Regions from separate parts of the Massilia sp. LC238 genome, predicted to be linked through region 1. Evidence: predicted binding sites of a transcription regulator. Region 1 holds the regulator's gene; each other region holds the start of a gene.
The links. Region 1 encodes sigma-54, which starts transcription at its own class of promoters, with help from an activator protein. Its sites were predicted from a motif close to TGGCANGNAANCTGCTTT; they were not measured.
Positions count from the first base shown of each region.

Region 1 (5,528 bases):
GATCCGGATCCGAAGTCGGTCCACGAACGCATCATCAACTGGCAGCCAAGCCTGCAAGCTTTGGGCTAAACTGTCTACGCGGCAATTCGCCGCGTACGGAACGATATGCCCATGCTGCAGACTCCGCTGACCATCCAGCGTTTGTACGATGACAACCGCGACAGCCTCCAGTTGGGCTGGTTCGCGGGTTTCCCAGGCGGCGAGCGGCAGATCGCGGGCGACGCGGCCTCGGCCGCCGACCAGGTCGGCCACCTGAACCTGATCCACCCGGGCCGCATCCAGGTCTTTGGACACCAGGAACTGAACTATTACCACCGCCTGAAATCCAGCTCGCGCACCCACGTGATCGGCGAGCTGATCGGTGGTGGTCCGCCGGCCCTGATCATCGCCCAGGGTCTGGAAACCCCGCCCGACATCCTCGCCATCTGCGACGAGCAGAACATCCCCCTGTTCTCGACCCCGCTGCCGGCGGCGCAGGTGATCGACTTCCTGCGCGTATATCTGTCCAAGAAGCTGGCGCAGCGCGTCATCATGCACGGCGTGTTCATGGACGTGCTGGGCGTGGGCGTCCTGATCACCGGCGACTCGGGCCTGGGCAAGAGCGAGCTGGGCCTGGAACTGATCTCGCGTTCGCATGGCCTGGTGGCCGACGACGCGGTGGAATTCTCGCGCATCGCGCCGAACATGATCGAAGGCCGCTGCCCGCCGCTGCTGCAGAACCTGCTGGAAGTGCGCGGCCTGGGCCTCCTGGACATCAAGGCGATCTTTGGTGAGACCGCGGTGCGCCGCAAGATGCGCCTCAAGCTCATCGTCCACCTGGTCAAGCGCGGCGCGCTCGACGAAGAGGTCGAGCGCCTGCCTTTCCACCACCCGACCGAGGACGTGCTGGGCCTGCCGATCCGCAAGGTGGTCATTCCGGTGGCGGCCGGCCGCAACATCGCGGTGCTGCTCGAGGCTGCCGTGCGCAACACCATCCTGCAGCTGCGCGGCATCGATACGCTGCAGGAATTCATGGAGCGCCAGCGCCAGGCCATGAGCGGCGACTGAGGTACGATCACTTCGCCATTTGGGGTATCATCCCAAGCATGCACATCGTCCTCATTACCGGTATTTCCGGCTCGGGCAAGTCGGTTGCCCTGAATGTCATGGAAGACGCAGGCTACTACTGCGTCGACAACCTGCCGCCGGCCCTGCTGCCGGCCCTGGTGTATGCGGTCAGTGAAAAAGGCACGGAGAAAATCGCCGTCGCGGTCGATGCGCGCAGTGCCGAATCGCTGGTCGAACTGCCGGTGAGCGTGCGCCACCTGAAAGAGGAAGGCCACAACGTCAAGGTGATGTTCCTGACCTCGAGCACGCACTCGCTGGTGGCGCGTTTCTCCGAGACGCGGCGCAGCCACCCGCTGTCGCACGAGCTGCGCCCGGGCGAGAATCCGGCCTCGCGCCGCACCCTGATCGAATGCATCGCCGAGGAACGCGAGCGCCTGTCGGCGATCGAGAACCTGGGCCACGTGATCGACACTTCGGAACTGTCCGCCAACAAGCTGCGCGCCTGGGTCAAGGAACTGGCCGACCTCGAGCATGCCCCGCTGACCCTGTTCTTCGAATCCTTCGCCTTCAAGGTGGGCGTGCCGCTGGATGCCGACTTCGTATTCGACGTGCGTGCGGTTCCCAACCCCTACTACGACCTGGCGCTGCGCCCGCTCACGGGCAAGGACGCGCCGGTGATCGCCTTCCTCGACGCCCAGCCGAGCGCAGTGGCGATGCTGGAAGATATCCGCGCTTTTGTTGCAAAGTGGCTGCCCTCGTTCAAGACGGACAGCCGGTCCTATCTCACCGTGGCGGTGGGCTGTACCGGCGGGCAGCACCGTTCGGTCTACATGGCGGAAAGGCTGGGGGCCTACTTTGGGCAGACAGAGCGGGTGATCATTCGTCACCGCGAGCAGCCGAAGCACGCTGCGGGGTGATACGGCCCGCGGCTGTTGCTCTGCCGCGAATCGTAGCGTGGGCGGGTTCCCCGCCCACGCGTTCAACTAGCATCAGATTTGCCAGCTCGGCTCATTCACCGTTAACTATCGCCGCGTGGGCGGGAGACCCGCCCACCCTACGAAAAACAGGTCTCAGGTGAGGTGGCGCAGCGGGTGCGCATACTCCGGCCACACCGGCTCGAAGAAGCGCGCCACCATCTCGGGCTTCACGTCCTCCAGCGTCGGCGGATTCCACTTCGGCTGGTTGTCCTTGTCGATCACCAGCGCCCGCACGCCTTCCAGCACTTCGCCATGCTCGAAATTGCGGCGCACCAGGTTGCGCTCCATGCGCAGGCAGTCCGCCACGTCCAGCGAGGCGCCGCGCAGCAGCAGTTCGTGGGTCACGCACATCATCAGGGGCGAGCGCTGGCGCATCGCCTTCAGCGCCTTCTGCGCGAACGGGTTCTCGTCACGACCCAGCGAAGCCATGATCATCGCCACGCTGGCGGCGCCGAAGTGCGCATCGATCACGCCGCGCTGCGCCTGCAGTTCGCTCGGCCCCAGTTGGCCCGCGAATTGCGCCGCATAGCTGCGGATCGCCGCCGGCAGCTGCGCGCCCGGGGTCGTGTCGACCAGCGCCATCAAACCGGCCAGTTCCGCCCCCGGCACGTACACGTCCGCCAGCCCCACGTACAGCGCATCTGCCGCGCCGATGGTCAGGCCGGTCAGGCCCAGGTACTGGCCCAGCTGGCCCGGCGCATGCGACAGGAAGTGGCTGCCGCCGACGTCCGGGAACAGGCCGATGTTCACCTCGGGCATCGCCATCTTGGTGCGGTCGGTCACGATGCGCAGGCCGCAGCCAGGTCCGCCCTGGGCGATGCCCATGCCGCCGCCCATCACCACGCCATCCATCACGGCGACGTAGGACTTCGGGTAGAAGTGGATCAGGTGGTTCAGTGCGTATTCTTCGGTGAAGAAGTCTTCCAGCAGCGCGCTGCCGCCCATCGGGCCGACGTGGCCCATCTCATGGAAGAAGCGGATATCGCCGCCGGCGCACAAGGCCTTCTCGCTGCTGCTGGTGATGACCACCGCGTCGATGCCCGCGTCATCCTTCCATTCCAGCAAGATGGCGCTCAGGGCGCGCACCATGTCGAGCGAGAGGGAGTTCAGCGCCTTCGGCCGGTCGAGCGTGATGACGCCGGTGCGGTTGGCAACGCGGGTCAGGACGGTATCGGTCATGATGGTATTCTGTGATCGAAAAGACATGCATTCTACAGAACATTTGTACAAACGGAAGCGTAGAAAAGTAACAGGTATTGTACAAAAGCAAAAAGGGCGTCCCCTCAGACGCCCTTGCTGTGTTTTGCGGCTACCCGTAATAGTTACGCGGCAGCGGCTTCTCCGTTGTCCGGAAGGCGCTTGTGCGCCACGTGATTATGATTTTGCAGCATGGATTTGTGTTTCAGAACCTGCCTGTCCAACCTGTCCATCAAGGTGTCGATGGCCGCATACAGATCTTGCGCAGCACTCGCCACATGCAGAATCTTGCCCGATACCTGTAGGTTGATCTCGGCCTTTTGCCGTTTTTCTTTTTCAGTGAGGTTATCGATGGCGAGGAACACGTGGGTGTCGATCACGTGGTCGAAATGGCGGGTGATGCGCTCGAGCTTATTCTGAACGTATTCACGGATGGCGGGTGTGACTTCGAGATGGTGGCCGCTGATTGTGAGGTTCATACACACTCCTTTGGGAAGGTGCCCTGCCCGCGCCACAAGGTGAGAGTGGGCAGTGCTTTACAGGGATTTACGGAGGCTGACGGGAGGAATCTTGAGCGCTTCGCGGTATTTGGCAACCGTCCGGCGCGCAATGACCATACCTTGTTCCCCGAGCATCTCCGCGATCTTGCTGTCGGATAGAGGATTCCTAGGGTCTTCTGCTCCTGTCAATTGCGCAATAAGCGCGCGGATCGCCGTCGAGGAGGCTTCTCCCCCCGCTTCGGTGGCGACGTGGCTTCCGAAGAAGTACTTCAGCTCGAACATGCCGTGCGGGGTCAGCATGTATTTCTGCGTGGTTACACGCGAGATCGTGCTCTCGTGTAGGCCTAGTGTATCAGCTATCTCACGCAAAACAAGAGGGCGCATGGCAACCGCGCCGTGGCTGAAAAAGTTGCGCTGGCGCTCGACGATTGCCTCGGCAACACGCAGGATCGTGTCGAAGCGCTGGCGCATGTTCTTGATGAGCCACTTGGCTTCCTGCAGCTGCGCGCCCATCTGGCTTTCGCTTTTGCCCTGCTTGAGCAGGTTCGCGTACAGGCTGTTCACGCGCAGCTTCGGCATCACTTCCGGGTTCAGCGAGACGGCCCAGCCGTCCTTGGCGCGGCGCACGATCACGTCCGGCACCACGTAGTCGGACGTGCCCGAGCCGAAGGCCGCGCCGGGATGTGGATTGCATTGGCGGACCACGGCCTGCACTTCGCGCAGGTCTTCGTCGTCGCAGTCGAGCGCCTTTTTCAGCTTGGTGTATTCGCGCTGCGCGAACCAGGTCAGGTAGCCTTCGACGATCTTCAAGGCGAGGCGCCGCGTCACCAGGGGCACGCCCGGCATGCGGCGGATCTGCAGGGCCAGGCATTCGGCCGCGCTGCGCGCGCCCACGCCCACCGGGTCCAGGCTCTGCACCAGCGCCAGCGCGCAGCGCAGCTCGTCCATCTCGATCTCGAGTTCTGCCGGCAGGCGCGCATGGATGTCGTCGAGCGGCTCTTCCAGGTAGCCGTTGTCGTCGAGCGCATCGATCACCAGCTCGGCCAGCGCGCGGTCGCGCAGGCTGCAGCAGCTCAGGCGGATCTGTTCCGTCAGGTGCTCGCGCAGCGTGATGCCGTCGGCTTCCAGCTGCGGACGGCCGTCCTCGTCGTCGCCGCTGCGCGCGCCGCCGCCTTCGCCGCCCCAATCCGCATCGGCATCGCCACGCTCCCCATGGTCTTCGCCGTCCGCGCCCTCGGGCTCGGCCTTCGCGCCCTCCTGCCCTTCCTGCCCCGGCTGGGGCGCCGGCGCTTCGCCATTCGCCGGCGCGGTATTGATCGCGCCGTCCGCCAGCAGCCGCACCGAGCGGTCGAGCGGATCGTCGAGCCGTTCGAGCAGCGGGTTGTCGTGCAGGATCTGCTCGATCTCCTGGTGCAGTTCGAGCGTGGAGAGCTGCAGCAGGCGGATCGACTGCTGCAGCTGCGGCGTGAGCGCCAGGTGCTGCGAAGTGCGTAGCTGGAGAGACTGTTTCATGCCTGGTGCTCTTGATTACATCCTGAAGTGCTCGCCGAGGTACACGCGCCGCACGGATTCGTTGGCGATGATGTCGTCAGGGCGGCCCGAGGCCAGCACCGCCCCCTGGTTGATGATGTAGGCGCGGTCGCAGATGCCGAGCGTCTCGCGCACGTTGTGGTCGGTGATCAGGACGCCGATGTTGCGCTCCTTCAGGAAGCGCACGATGCGCTGGATCTCGATCACCGCGATCGGGTCGACGCCGGCGAAGGGTTCGTCGAGCAGCACGAAGCGCGGGTTGGTCGCGAGCGCGCGC
Region 1 is NZ_JNNN01000030.1:168,607-174,134, forward strand. It holds gene FG94_RS06715 (PTS sugar transporter subunit IIA) at 1-69, shown strand, start outside; gene hprK (HPr(Ser) kinase/phosphatase) at 112-1,047, shown strand; gene rapZ (RNase adapter RapZ) at 1,086-1,964, shown strand; gene FG94_RS06730 (enoyl-CoA hydratase/isomerase family protein) at 2,118-3,203, opposite strand; gene hpf (ribosome hibernation-promoting factor, HPF/YfiA family) at 3,347-3,700, opposite strand; gene FG94_RS06740 (RNA polymerase factor sigma-54) at 3,758-5,233, opposite strand; gene lptB (LPS export ABC transporter ATP-binding protein) at 5,249-5,528, opposite strand, start outside.

Region 2 (5,528 bases), 180 kb from region 1:
TCCGGCGGGCTGCACCTGATGACCCTCATTCCCGATGCACTGGAGCTGGTGCGCGAGCTGATTCCCAACAGCGCGTCCCAGCTGTTCTTGCACGCCGAACGGGCACCGGAAGACGTGCACGAGGCGAACGTGCTCGGCGTGCTGCCGCCGCCCAACGGCTATTTTTATGGCGATTCGGTGCACTTCGGCGTGCCGCCGGCGGAGGCGCGCGCACGCGCGGCCCACGTGCTCGAGGTGCGACTGGGTCCGGCGGCGAACCCGCTCGGCACGCTCACCCTGCTGCGCGACGACGGCCCGGCCTTCGACACGGACGACGAGGAAGACCTGGGACGCGTCGCCAAGTATTTCGATTACGCGCTACATAATGTCAATGCGGCGGCCGCGGCCGGCAACGGCCTGCTTGGTGTGATCGAGGACGAGGCCATGCTGCTGGCCACCACCAATGGCGATATCCTGTTCCTGAGCGACTCGGCCGGCGCGCTGCTCGGCCAGCTGGCCTCGCAGGAGCAGCAGGTGTTCGACCGCCGCAGCCTGCCGCCGTTCTGCCTGCGCCTGGTGGAGTCGGTGGTGTACGGCGAACGCTATCCCTGGCGCCTGCCGGCCGGGACGCTGGAGCTGGCCGGCGGCGTGCTGGAAGCGCGCGCGCAGTGGATGAGCGCCGGTTCCTACGACGCCATTCACAGCCGCACCGTCGGCATCTTCCTGAAGTTCGTGGTGCCCATGCCGCTGCGGATCTGGCGCGCCCTGGGCAGCGTCGAGTTGTCGCCGCAGCAGATGGAAGTGGCCTTCTGGATGGGGCTGGGAGGAGGGCGCGACGCGGCGCGCTCGCGCATGGATGTCAGCGACGCCGTGCTGCGCGACTGCGTAAAGGCGGTCTACGAGAAATTCGGCTGCACCTCCGAAGCCGGCCTGCTGGCCATCCTGCGTCCCGCGATCTCGCGCATGTAAGCCTCGCTGCGATGTCGGAAAAATTTACATCCGACAACGCAGTAAATACGCGAGAGATTCTAAGCCACTGAAAATCCAGTCAAAATTTAAACTGGCATGTTAGTTGCTCTTTCCGGGAATCATCGTCCTGAAGGGAGTACACCATGTCCGCCAAACGCCTGATCACCTCGGTTTTTGCTGCCGCCATCGCTGCGGCATCCATCGGCAGCGCCAGCGCCGCGCCCATCGAGCAGTGGGCCAGCAGTGTCGTGGGTTTCAGTTCGCAATGGAGTGCGGGCGACTGGAGTGCGGCCCAGGCGCTCGGCGCACCGGATACCTTTGCCTACGGTGACATCCGCACTGCCTGGGCCCCGGGAAACCAGAACGGCACCCTGGAATGGATCTCGGTCGGCTTCGACACCGCGGTGTACGCGAATGGCGCGACCATCCGCGAGACCTCGGGCAACGGCTTCGTCTACCAGATCGACGTGATCGACACGCTCGGCAACCTGCACAAGGTGTGGGACGGCGTCGACACCAGCGCCGCCAACACTCCCTTCGACTTCAGCGTGTCCTGGGCCACCACCTCCTTCCTGGTGGCCGGCCTGAAGGTGTATGTCGACACCAGCCACACCTCAACCTGGGAAGAGATCGATGCAATCCGGCTGGCCGGCGACAGCGCCGCGCCGGTGGGGCAGGTGCCGGAACCGGCTTCGCTGGCGCTGATGGGCCTGGGCCTCGGCCTGGCCGGCATCGCACGCCGCCGCCGCGCGGCCTGATCCCGTCCGTCCTCTCGATTCAGCGTACAGCTTGCTTGCTGAACATTCCCCCACCCCATGGGGGTAGAACGCAAATGTTTCATTTTTTATCATTTGCGCACACTAATCGAGAGGACGACACGAGATGACACTGCATTCCCTGATCGCGGCGGCGCTGCTGTGCGCCGCCGGCGCCAGCCAGGCCGGGCTGATCCACCAGTATGAGCTGAACGGCGACCTGAAGGACGCGAAGGGCGGGGCCGACCTGCTCGCCTTCGGCGGCGACAAAGGGCCAGGCGCCTACGCCTTCACCGCGAACAAGGGGCTGCAGCTGCAGGTCGCCCTCGGCGCGGTCTACACGATCGACATGGAGTTCAGGCTCGGCAGCGACAAGGCCAACTGGCAGCGCATCCTGAACTTCCAGTTTGCGACACCGGACCACGGCCTGTACGTCTCCACCGACAAGTTCTGCTTTTATCGCGGCAACTGTAGCAACGGCAGCAGCTTCACGCCGCAGCAGGACATCCGCCTGACCGTCACCCGCGACAGCAATTCCCTGGTGACCTTCTATCACGACGGGGTAGCGATGCTGAGCTTCCAGGATGGCCTCGGCCTGGCCGGCCAGACCGACCTGGCCGACGAGCTCGATCCGCGCAACCCGGACAAGCCGCCCCGCCGGCGCCTGCTCAGCTTCTTCAAGGACGATGGCTCGGGCGAATTCGCGACCGGCTCGGTCGACTTCATCCACCTCTACGACCACGCCCTGAGCCGGCAGGAAGTCGCGGCGCTGAACGTCGCCAGGGTGCCGGAGCCGGCGCCGCTGGTCCTGGTCGGCGCCGGCCTGGCGCTGCTCAGCTGGACGCGCCGCCATAAGCCGGGCGGGGCGGCGTAGGAAGCCTGCCTGTCGGGATGTTCTCCGGAACATCCCCCATCCAAGGGGATGGAATACACTTGCTTGGCTTTCTATTATCTCAACCGGATCTCGAAGGAGGTTTGTATGAACATTCGATGGATGTGCGCCGTCATGCTGGGCGCCACCTGTGCCCTTGCCAACGCGGCCGACATGAAAGTCACCATGAAGATGGCGACCGAAAAAGGAGAGGGCGCCGATATCGGCACCGTGACCGTCAGCGAAACGAAGCACGGCCTCGTGTTCACGCCGGCGCTGAGCAAGCTGCCGGCCGGCCTGCACGGCTTCCACGTGCATGAAAACGGCAGCTGCGGCCCGAACCAGAAGGACGGCAAGACGGTGCCCGCGGGCGCCGCCGGCGGCCACCTGGATCCGGCCAAGACCGGCAAGCACGGCCTGCCCTGGGGCGACGGCCACCTGGGCGACCTGCCGGCCCTGACGGTGGACGAGAAGGGCAATGCGACCAACCCGGTGCTGGCGCCGCGCCTGAAGCTGGCGGACGTCAAGGGCAAGGCCCTGATGGTCCATGCGGGCGGCGACAACCACGCCGACCACCCGGCGCCGCTCGGCGGCGGAGGCGGCAGGATCGCCTGCGGCGTCATCCAGTAACCATCCCTGGCACATCAGGGGTGAAATAAAATTTCAATTTATGGAACAAAACGAAATGAAATTTCATCTCTGAAGTGCTGCTTCATTCGTCCGCTGGTCTGTCGTCCTTCGGCAGTTCCACCAAGGGCACCGGCGTCGCCTGCGCCGCGATGAAGCCGGCCAGCGCGGCCGACAGGTCGTCGAGCACGCGCTTGCCCCACGCCTTTTCCATCAAGCGGTACTGACGCTCGATCAGCGGCGCGATCTCGTCGAACAGGGCGTCGCCCTTTGGCGCCAGGCTCACCATCACCCGGCGCGCATCCGCCGCCACGCGCCGGCGCTGCACCAGCCCCGTCTCTTCCATGCGTGCCAGCACCCCGGCCATGCTCGGGCTCAGGATCTGGCACAGCTCGCACAGTTCGCGCGGCTCGAGCTGTTCGTGCTCGTCCAGCGCGCGCAGGATGCGCCACTGCTGCTCGGTCACGCCGAAGTGGTTCAGCACCGGGCGGAAGTGGGACATCAGCGCATCGCGCGCCTTCAACAGCTGCTGCGGCAGGTCGCGGTTGGTGATACGACGGGACACTATCTACTCCATTCTGCGAAACGATGAGCTTGACTGGCTAACATATTAGTGATTAACTTGCGAACATATTAGCGAATATCGGTGTACACCGACACCTTTTTCAAGCGGCAAAGATCGTGATTATCCGAGACAGGCCTTCCGGCCTCAAGCTGTTCCTGCTGCTGCGCGGTTCGGTCCTGCCACGCATCCTGCCCACGCTCGCGGTCAACGTGGCGATCGCCATCCTGGTCACCTGGACGCACGGCGTGCTCGGCGGCCTGAAGATCACGATTACCCCCATCCCGTTTACCCTGATCGGCCTGCCGCTCGCGATCTTCCTGGGTTTTCGCAACAATTCGGCCTACGACCGCTTCTGGGAAGGGCGCAAGCTGTGGGGCGAGCTGGTGCTGCGCAGCCGCAACCTGGCGCGCCAGTGCACCGGATTGATCGGAGGCGAGGGCCCGGCGCTGGCGCGCAACGGCATGCAGGACGTGCGGGTACGCATGGTCCTGCGCGCCGTCGCCTTCTGCGCTTCGCTGCGCGACCTGCTGCGCCACCGTCCGCTCGACCCGTCCCTGGCCCGCTTCCTCGCGCCGCAGGAATTCGCGCGGATGGAAGGCGCGCCCAACAAACCCGACTACCTGATGCGGCACATGGGCCAGGACCTCGGCCAGTGCGTGAAGGAGGGCCGCATCGAGGCCTGCCTGGCCGCCAACATCGACGCCACGCTGTCCGCGATGACCGCCGCCGCCGCCTCGTGCGAGCGCATCAAGAATACCCCGATTCCGTTCTCGTACTCGGTGCTGCTGCACCGCACCGCGTACATGTACTGCTTCCTGCTGCCCTTCGGCCTGGTCGACACGCTCGAATTCATGACGCCGGTGGTGGTGGCGATCGTGGCCTACACCTTCTTCGGCCTCGATGCCCTCGGCGACGAGCTCGAGGAGCCCTTCGGCATGGAGCCGAACGACCTGCCGCTGGACGCCATCTGCCGCGCGATCGAGATCGACCTGCGCAGCGCGCTGGACGACGAGGACATCCCGCAGCCCCTGCAGGCGGTCGATTTCACCCTCATGTAATTTCGTAGCCCCCTCGAGGACCACATGCACCACGACGAACACGTTCAACACGACCGCATCCGCCTGCCGCAGCTGCGCGAACGCATCACCAATGCCGCCCAGGCGGCCACCTGGATCAAGGACGGCATGACCGTCGGCATGAGCGGCTTCACCCGCGCCGGCGACGCCAAGGCGGTGCCGCTGGCGCTGGCCGAGCGTGCCCGCCATGAGCCCCTGAAGATCACCCTGATCACCGGCGCCTCGCTCGGCGGCGACACCGACAGGCAGCTGACCGAATCCGGCGCCCTGGCGCGCCGCATGCCCTTCCAGACCGACCCGGCGCTGCGCGCGGCGATCAACAGCGGCGAGGTGATGTTCATGGACCAGCACCTGTCCGAGACCGTCGAATTGCTGCGTACGCGCCAGATCGCGCCGGTCGACGTGGCCGTGATCGAGGCGGTGGCCATCACCGAAACCGGCGGCATCGTTCCCACGACCTCGGTCGGCAACAGCGCCAGCTTCGCGATCCTGGCCGAGAAGGTGATCGTCGAGATCAACCTGAGCCAGTCGCCGGCCCTGGAGGGCCTGCACGACATCTTCATCCCCAAGCGCCGCCCGAGCCGCGAGCCGATGCCCTTGACTAGCGTGAGCGACCGCATCGGCACGAGCGCCATCGAGATCCCGCCTGAGAAGATCGTCGCCATCGTCTTCACCGAGAAGACTGA
Region 2 is NZ_JNNN01000030.1:345,815-351,342, reverse strand. It holds gene FG94_RS07515 (hypothetical protein) at 1-948, shown strand, start outside; gene FG94_RS28095 (PEP-CTERM sorting domain-containing protein) at 1,092-1,706, shown strand; gene FG94_RS07505 (PEP-CTERM sorting domain-containing protein) at 1,831-2,577, shown strand; gene sodC (superoxide dismutase family protein) at 2,683-3,204, shown strand; gene hpaR (homoprotocatechuate degradation operon regulator HpaR) at 3,287-3,766, opposite strand; gene FG94_RS07490 (bestrophin family protein) at 3,883-4,824, shown strand; gene FG94_RS07485 (acetyl-CoA hydrolase/transferase family protein) at 4,849-5,528, shown strand, end outside.
Region 2: a site for sigma-54 is predicted at 1,041-1,058, ahead of FG94_RS28095 (PEP-CTERM sorting domain-containing protein). Genes of this name have one in related genera too.

Region 3 (5,528 bases), on a different contig from region 1:
TCACCTGGAGCATGATGGTCGTGTACTACGGCTTCACCCTGCTCTGCGCCTTCGACAAGGAATTCATGGGCAGCCGCATCGGCGACGGCGTCATGACCTGGGGCATTCCCCTGGGCCTGTTCGTGATCCTGTTCACCGTCGTGGTCACGGCCATCTACGTGCGCCGCGCCAACAGCGAGTACGACCAGCTGACCGACGCCATCAAGGCCAACGTGGCCGGCGGCAACGGCAGCGGCAGCGGAAAGAAGGTGGCGGCATGAAGGCCCTGAACCGTTCTTCCGTCGCAGCTGCGCTGCTGCTCGCCAGCGGCGCCGTCCTGGCCGCGCCCGACCTCGGCCAGGCCACCAAGCAGGCCACCAACTGGACCGCGATCAGCATGTTCGCGCTGTTCGTGGTGGCGACCCTGTTCATCACCAAGTGGGCCGCCGCCAAGACCCGCTCGGCATCCGACTTCTACACCGCCGGCGGCGGCATTTCCGGCTTCCAGAACGGCCTGGCGATCGCCGGCGACTTCATGTCGGCGGCAAGCTTCCTCGGCATTTCGGCCGCCGTGTTCCTGGACGGCTTCGACGGCCTGATCTACGCGATCGGCTTCCTGGTCGGCTGGCCGGTCATCACCTTCCTGATGGCCGAGCGCCTGCGCAACCTGGGCCGTTACACCTTCGCCGACGTGGCCGCCTACCGCTTCCACCAGAAGCCGATCCGCGTGTTCGCGGCTTCCGGCACCCTGGTGGTGGTGGCCTTCTACCTGATCGCGCAGATGGTCGGCGCCGGCCAGCTGATCAAGCTGCTGTTCGGCCTGGAATACTGGATCGCCGTTGTCATCGTCGGCGTGCTGATGATGGTCTACGTGCTGTTCGGCGGCATGACCGCGACCACCTGGGTGCAGATCATCAAGGCGGTGCTGCTGCTGTCGGGCGCTTCCTACATGGCCTTCGCGGTGCTGGCGCAGTACAACTTCAGCCCGGAACAGCTGTTCTCGGCCGCCACCGAGGTGCACGCCAAGGGCGATTCCATCATGGGCCCGGGCACCTTCCTGAAAGACCCGATCTCGGCGATCTCCTTCGGCATGGCGCTGATGTTCGGCACCGCCGGCCTGCCGCACATCCTGATGCGCTTCTTCACCGTCCCGAGCGCGAAAGAGGCGCGCAAGTCGGTGCTGTGGGCCACCACCTGGATCGGCTACTTCTACATCCTCACCTTCATCATCGGCTTCGGCGCGATCGTGCTGGTCGGTACCAACCCGGCCTTCAAGGATGCGGCCGGCAAGCTCCTGGGCGGCAACAACATGGCGGCGGTGCACCTGGCCAATGCCGTGGGCGGCGACATCTTCCTGGGCTTCATCTCGGCGGTGGCCTTCGCGACCATCCTGGCGGTGGTGGCCGGCCTGACCCTGTCGGGCGCCTCGGCGGTGTCGCACGACCTGTACGCCACCGTGTTCAAGAAGGGCAAGGCCAATAGCGCCGACGAACTGAAGGTCTCGAAGATCACCACCATCGCGCTGGGCGTGATCGCGGTGCTGCTCGGGATCGCCTTCGAGAAGCAGAACGTCGCCTTCATGGTGTCGCTGGCCTTCGCGATCGCGGCCTCGGCCAACTTCCCGGTGCTGTTCATGTCGGTGCTGTGGAAGGATTGCACCACCCGCGGCGCCACCGTGGGCGGCTTCCTGGGCCTGGCCACCGCGGTCGTGCTGACCCTGGTGTCGAAGTCGGTGTGGGTCGACGTGCTCGGCAACGCCACCGCGATCTTCCCCTACACCTCGCCGGCGATCTTCTCGATGGCGGTAGGCTTCTTCGGCATCTGGTTCTTCTCGGTGACCGACAAGAGCCCGCGCGCCGCGATCGACAAGGCCGGCTTCGAAGCGCAGGAAGTGCGTTCGGAAACCGGCATCGGTGCCGCGGCGGCAAGCGCACACTAAGCGCCTACGCCTGGACCAAACCCCGCTGCGGCGGGGTTTTTTTGTTGCTACAATGTTTCATTTGTGTTTCATGTTGCGTTTCGGTGAAACACATGAGCTGTCGAAGCTGCGCCAAGTCCTTGATCCATAAGGAATGTCGGACTGGCACGCCACTTGCATTGGCAGGTGGGTATTCGATCAACGCATCATTCGAAAGGTTTAAGCATGAGCCACCACTCCGCCGGCGCCGCGTTCCGCAAGGCCGTCCAGGAAGAATCCCCGCTGCAGGTCATCGGCGCCATCAATGCCAACCACGCGCTGCTGGCCAAGCGCGCCGGCTACCGCGCCATCTACCTGTCGGGCGGCGGCGTCGCTGCCGGCTCCCTGGGCCTGCCGGACCTCGGCATTTCTGGCCTGGAAGACGTCCTGATCGACGTGCGGCGCATCACCGACGTGTGCGACCTGCCGCTGCTGGTCGACATCGACACCGGTTTCGGCGCCTCGGCCTTCAACGTCGCGCGCACCGTGCGCTCGCTCATCAAGGCCGGCGCCGCCGCCTGCCACATCGAAGACCAGGTCGGCGCCAAGCGCTGCGGTCACCGTCCGGGCAAGGAAATCGTCAGCAAGGACGAGATGGTCGACCGCGTCAAGGCCGCCGCCGACGCGCGTACCGATGAGGACTTCGTGATCATGGCGCGCACCGATGCGCTGGCCGTGGAAGGCCTGGACGCCGCCATCGAGCGCGCTATTGCCTGCGTGGAAGCCGGCGCCGACATGATCTTCCCCGAAGCCATGACCAGCCTGGAGATGTATAAACAGTTCGCCGATGCCGTGAAGGTGCCGGTGCTGGCCAACATCACCGAGTTCGGCGCGACCCCGCTGTTCACGCTGGACGAACTGCGCAGCGCGAACGTGAGCATCGCCCTGTACCCGCTGTCGGCTTTCCGCGCCATGAACAAGGCGGCCGAGAACGTCTACAACGCGATCCGCCGCGACGGCACCCAGCAGAACGTGCTCGACACGATGCAGACCCGCGCCGAACTGTACGACCGCATCGACTACCACAGCTACGAACAGAAACTGGACGCGCTGTTCGCCCAGAAGAAGACCAAATAATTCAGCTTCAGGAGATTCCACGCATGAGCACCCAGAACAACGAGACCCCAACGTTCAAGCCGAAGAAATCGGTGGCCCTGTCCGGCGTCGCCGCCGGCAATACCGCGCTGTGCTCGGTCGGCAAGACCGGTAACGACCTCCACTACCGAGGCTACGACATCCTGGACGTCGCTACCACCTGCGAATTCGAAGAGATCGCCTACCTGCTGGTGCACGGCAAGCTGCCGACGAGCGCCGAACTGAAGGGCTACAAGGCCAAGTTGAAATCGCTGCGCGGCCTGCCGCAGGCGGTCAAAAGCGCGCTGGAAGCGCTGCCGGCCGGCGCCCACCCGATGGACGTGATGCGTACCGGCGTGTCGGTGCTGGGCTGCACCCTGCCGGAAAAGGACGACCACAACGTCCCGGGCGCGCGCGACATCGCCGACCGCCTGATGGCCTCCTTCGGCTCGATGCTGCTGTACTGGTACCACTTCAGCCATAGCGGCAAGCGCATCGACGTGGAAACCGACGACGATTCGATCGGCGGCCACTTCCTGCACCTGCTGCACGGCGAGAAGCCGCGCGAATCCTGGGTGCGCGCGATGCACACCTCGCTGATCCTGTACGCCGAGCACGAGTTCAACGCCTCGACCTTCACCTCGCGCGTGATCGCCGGCACCGGCTCCGACATCCACTCGGCCATCACCGGCGCAATCGGCGCCCTGCGCGGTCCGAAGCACGGCGGCGCCAACGAAGTCGCGCTGGAAATCCAGAAGCGCTACGAGAACGCCGACGAGGCCGAAGCCGACATCCGCAACCGCGTGGCCAACAAGGAAGTCGTGATCGGCTTCGGCCACCCGGTGTACACCATCAGCGACCCGCGCAACGTGGTGATCAAGGAAGTGGCGCGCACCCTGTCGCAGGAAGCCGGCTCGATGAAGATGTTCGACATCGCCGAGCGCCTGGAATCGGTGATGTGGGAGGTCAAGAAGATGTTCCCGAACCTGGACTGGTTCTCGGCCGTCTCGTACCACATGATGGGCGTGCCGACCGCCATGTTCACGCCGCTGTTCGTCATCTCGCGCACCTCCGGCTGGGCTGCGCACATCATCGAGCAGCGCATCGACAACAAGATCATCCGCCCGAGCGCGAACTACGTGGGTCCGGAAGACCTGCAGTTCGTGCCGATTGGGGATCGTAAATAAGACAGTACCGTTAGCCCGGAGACCGTCGTACCGGCGAAGGCCGGTACCCAAGTTTTGCTTGAGCGGCCTGCACACAAAATTGGATTCCGGCCTACGCCGGAATGACGGCTCGAAGGCTGGCTAAACAAACAGGCTATATCGAGCTTCATCATGATGAACACCAACCACCGCAAACCCCTCCCGGGCACCTCGCTGGACTACTTCGACACGCGCGCCGCGGTCGAGGCCATCCAGCCCGGCGCCTACGACACGCTGCCCTACACCTCGCGCGTGCTGGCCGAGAACCTGGTCCGCCGCTGCGACCCGGCCAGCATGCTAGATGCCCTCAAGCAGATCATCGAACGCAAGCGCGACCTCGACTTCCCGTGGTTCCCGGCGCGCGTGGTCTGCCACGACATCCTGGGCCAGACCGCGCTGGTCGACCTGGCCGGCCTGCGCGACGCCATCGCGGAGCAGGGCGGCGACCCCGCCATGGTCAACCCGGTGGTCCCGACCCAGCTGGTGGTCGACCACTCGCTGGCCGTGGAATGCGGCGGCTTCGACCCGGACGCCTTCGCCAAGAACCGCGCCATCGAGGACCGCCGCAACGAAGACCGCTTCCACTTCATCGAGTGGACCAAGAAGGCCTTCCAGAACGTCGACGTGATCCCGCCGGGTAACGGCATCCTGCACCAGATCAACCTCGAGCGCATGTCGCCGGTGATCCAGAGCGAAGCCGGCGTGGCCTATCCGGACACCCTGGTCGGCACCGACTCGCACACCCCGATGGTCGACGCCCTGGGCGTGATCGCGATCGGCGTGGGCGGCCTGGAAGCCGAAAGCGTCATGCTGGGCCGCGCCTCGTACATGCGCCTGCCGGACATCGTCGGCGTCGAGCTGACCGGCAAGCCCCAGCCCGGCATCACCGCCACCGACATCGTGCTGGCGCTGACCGAGTTCCTGCGCAAGTCGAAAGTGGTCTCGGCCTACCTCGAGTTCTATGGCGAAGGCGCATCCAGCCTGACCCTGGGCGACCGCGCCACCATCTCGAACATGGCGCCGGAATTCGGCGCCACCGCCGCGATGTTCTACATCGACGAGCAGACCATCAAGTACCTGCGCCTGACCGGCCGCGAGGAAGAGACCGTGCAGCTGGTCGAGGCCTACGCCAAGGAAGCCGGCCTGTGGGCCAACAGCCTCGAGACCGCCCAGTACGAGCGCGTGCTGTCCTTCGATTTGTCGTCCGTGGTGCGCAATATCGCCGGTCCGTCGAACCCGCACAAGCGCGTGCCGACCTCGGAACTGGCCGAGCGCGGCATCGCCGCCAAGGTCGAGAATGAACCGGGCCTGAT
Region 3 is NZ_JNNN01000078.1:259,300-264,827, forward strand. It holds gene FG94_RS22415 (DUF485 domain-containing protein) at 1-260, shown strand, start outside; gene FG94_RS22420 (cation acetate symporter) at 257-1,918, shown strand; gene prpB (methylisocitrate lyase) at 2,123-3,013, shown strand; gene prpC (2-methylcitrate synthase) at 3,037-4,197, shown strand; gene acnD (Fe/S-dependent 2-methylisocitrate dehydratase AcnD) at 4,351-5,528, shown strand, end outside.
Region 3: a site for sigma-54 is predicted at 2,061-2,078, ahead of prpB (methylisocitrate lyase). Genes of this name have one in related genera too.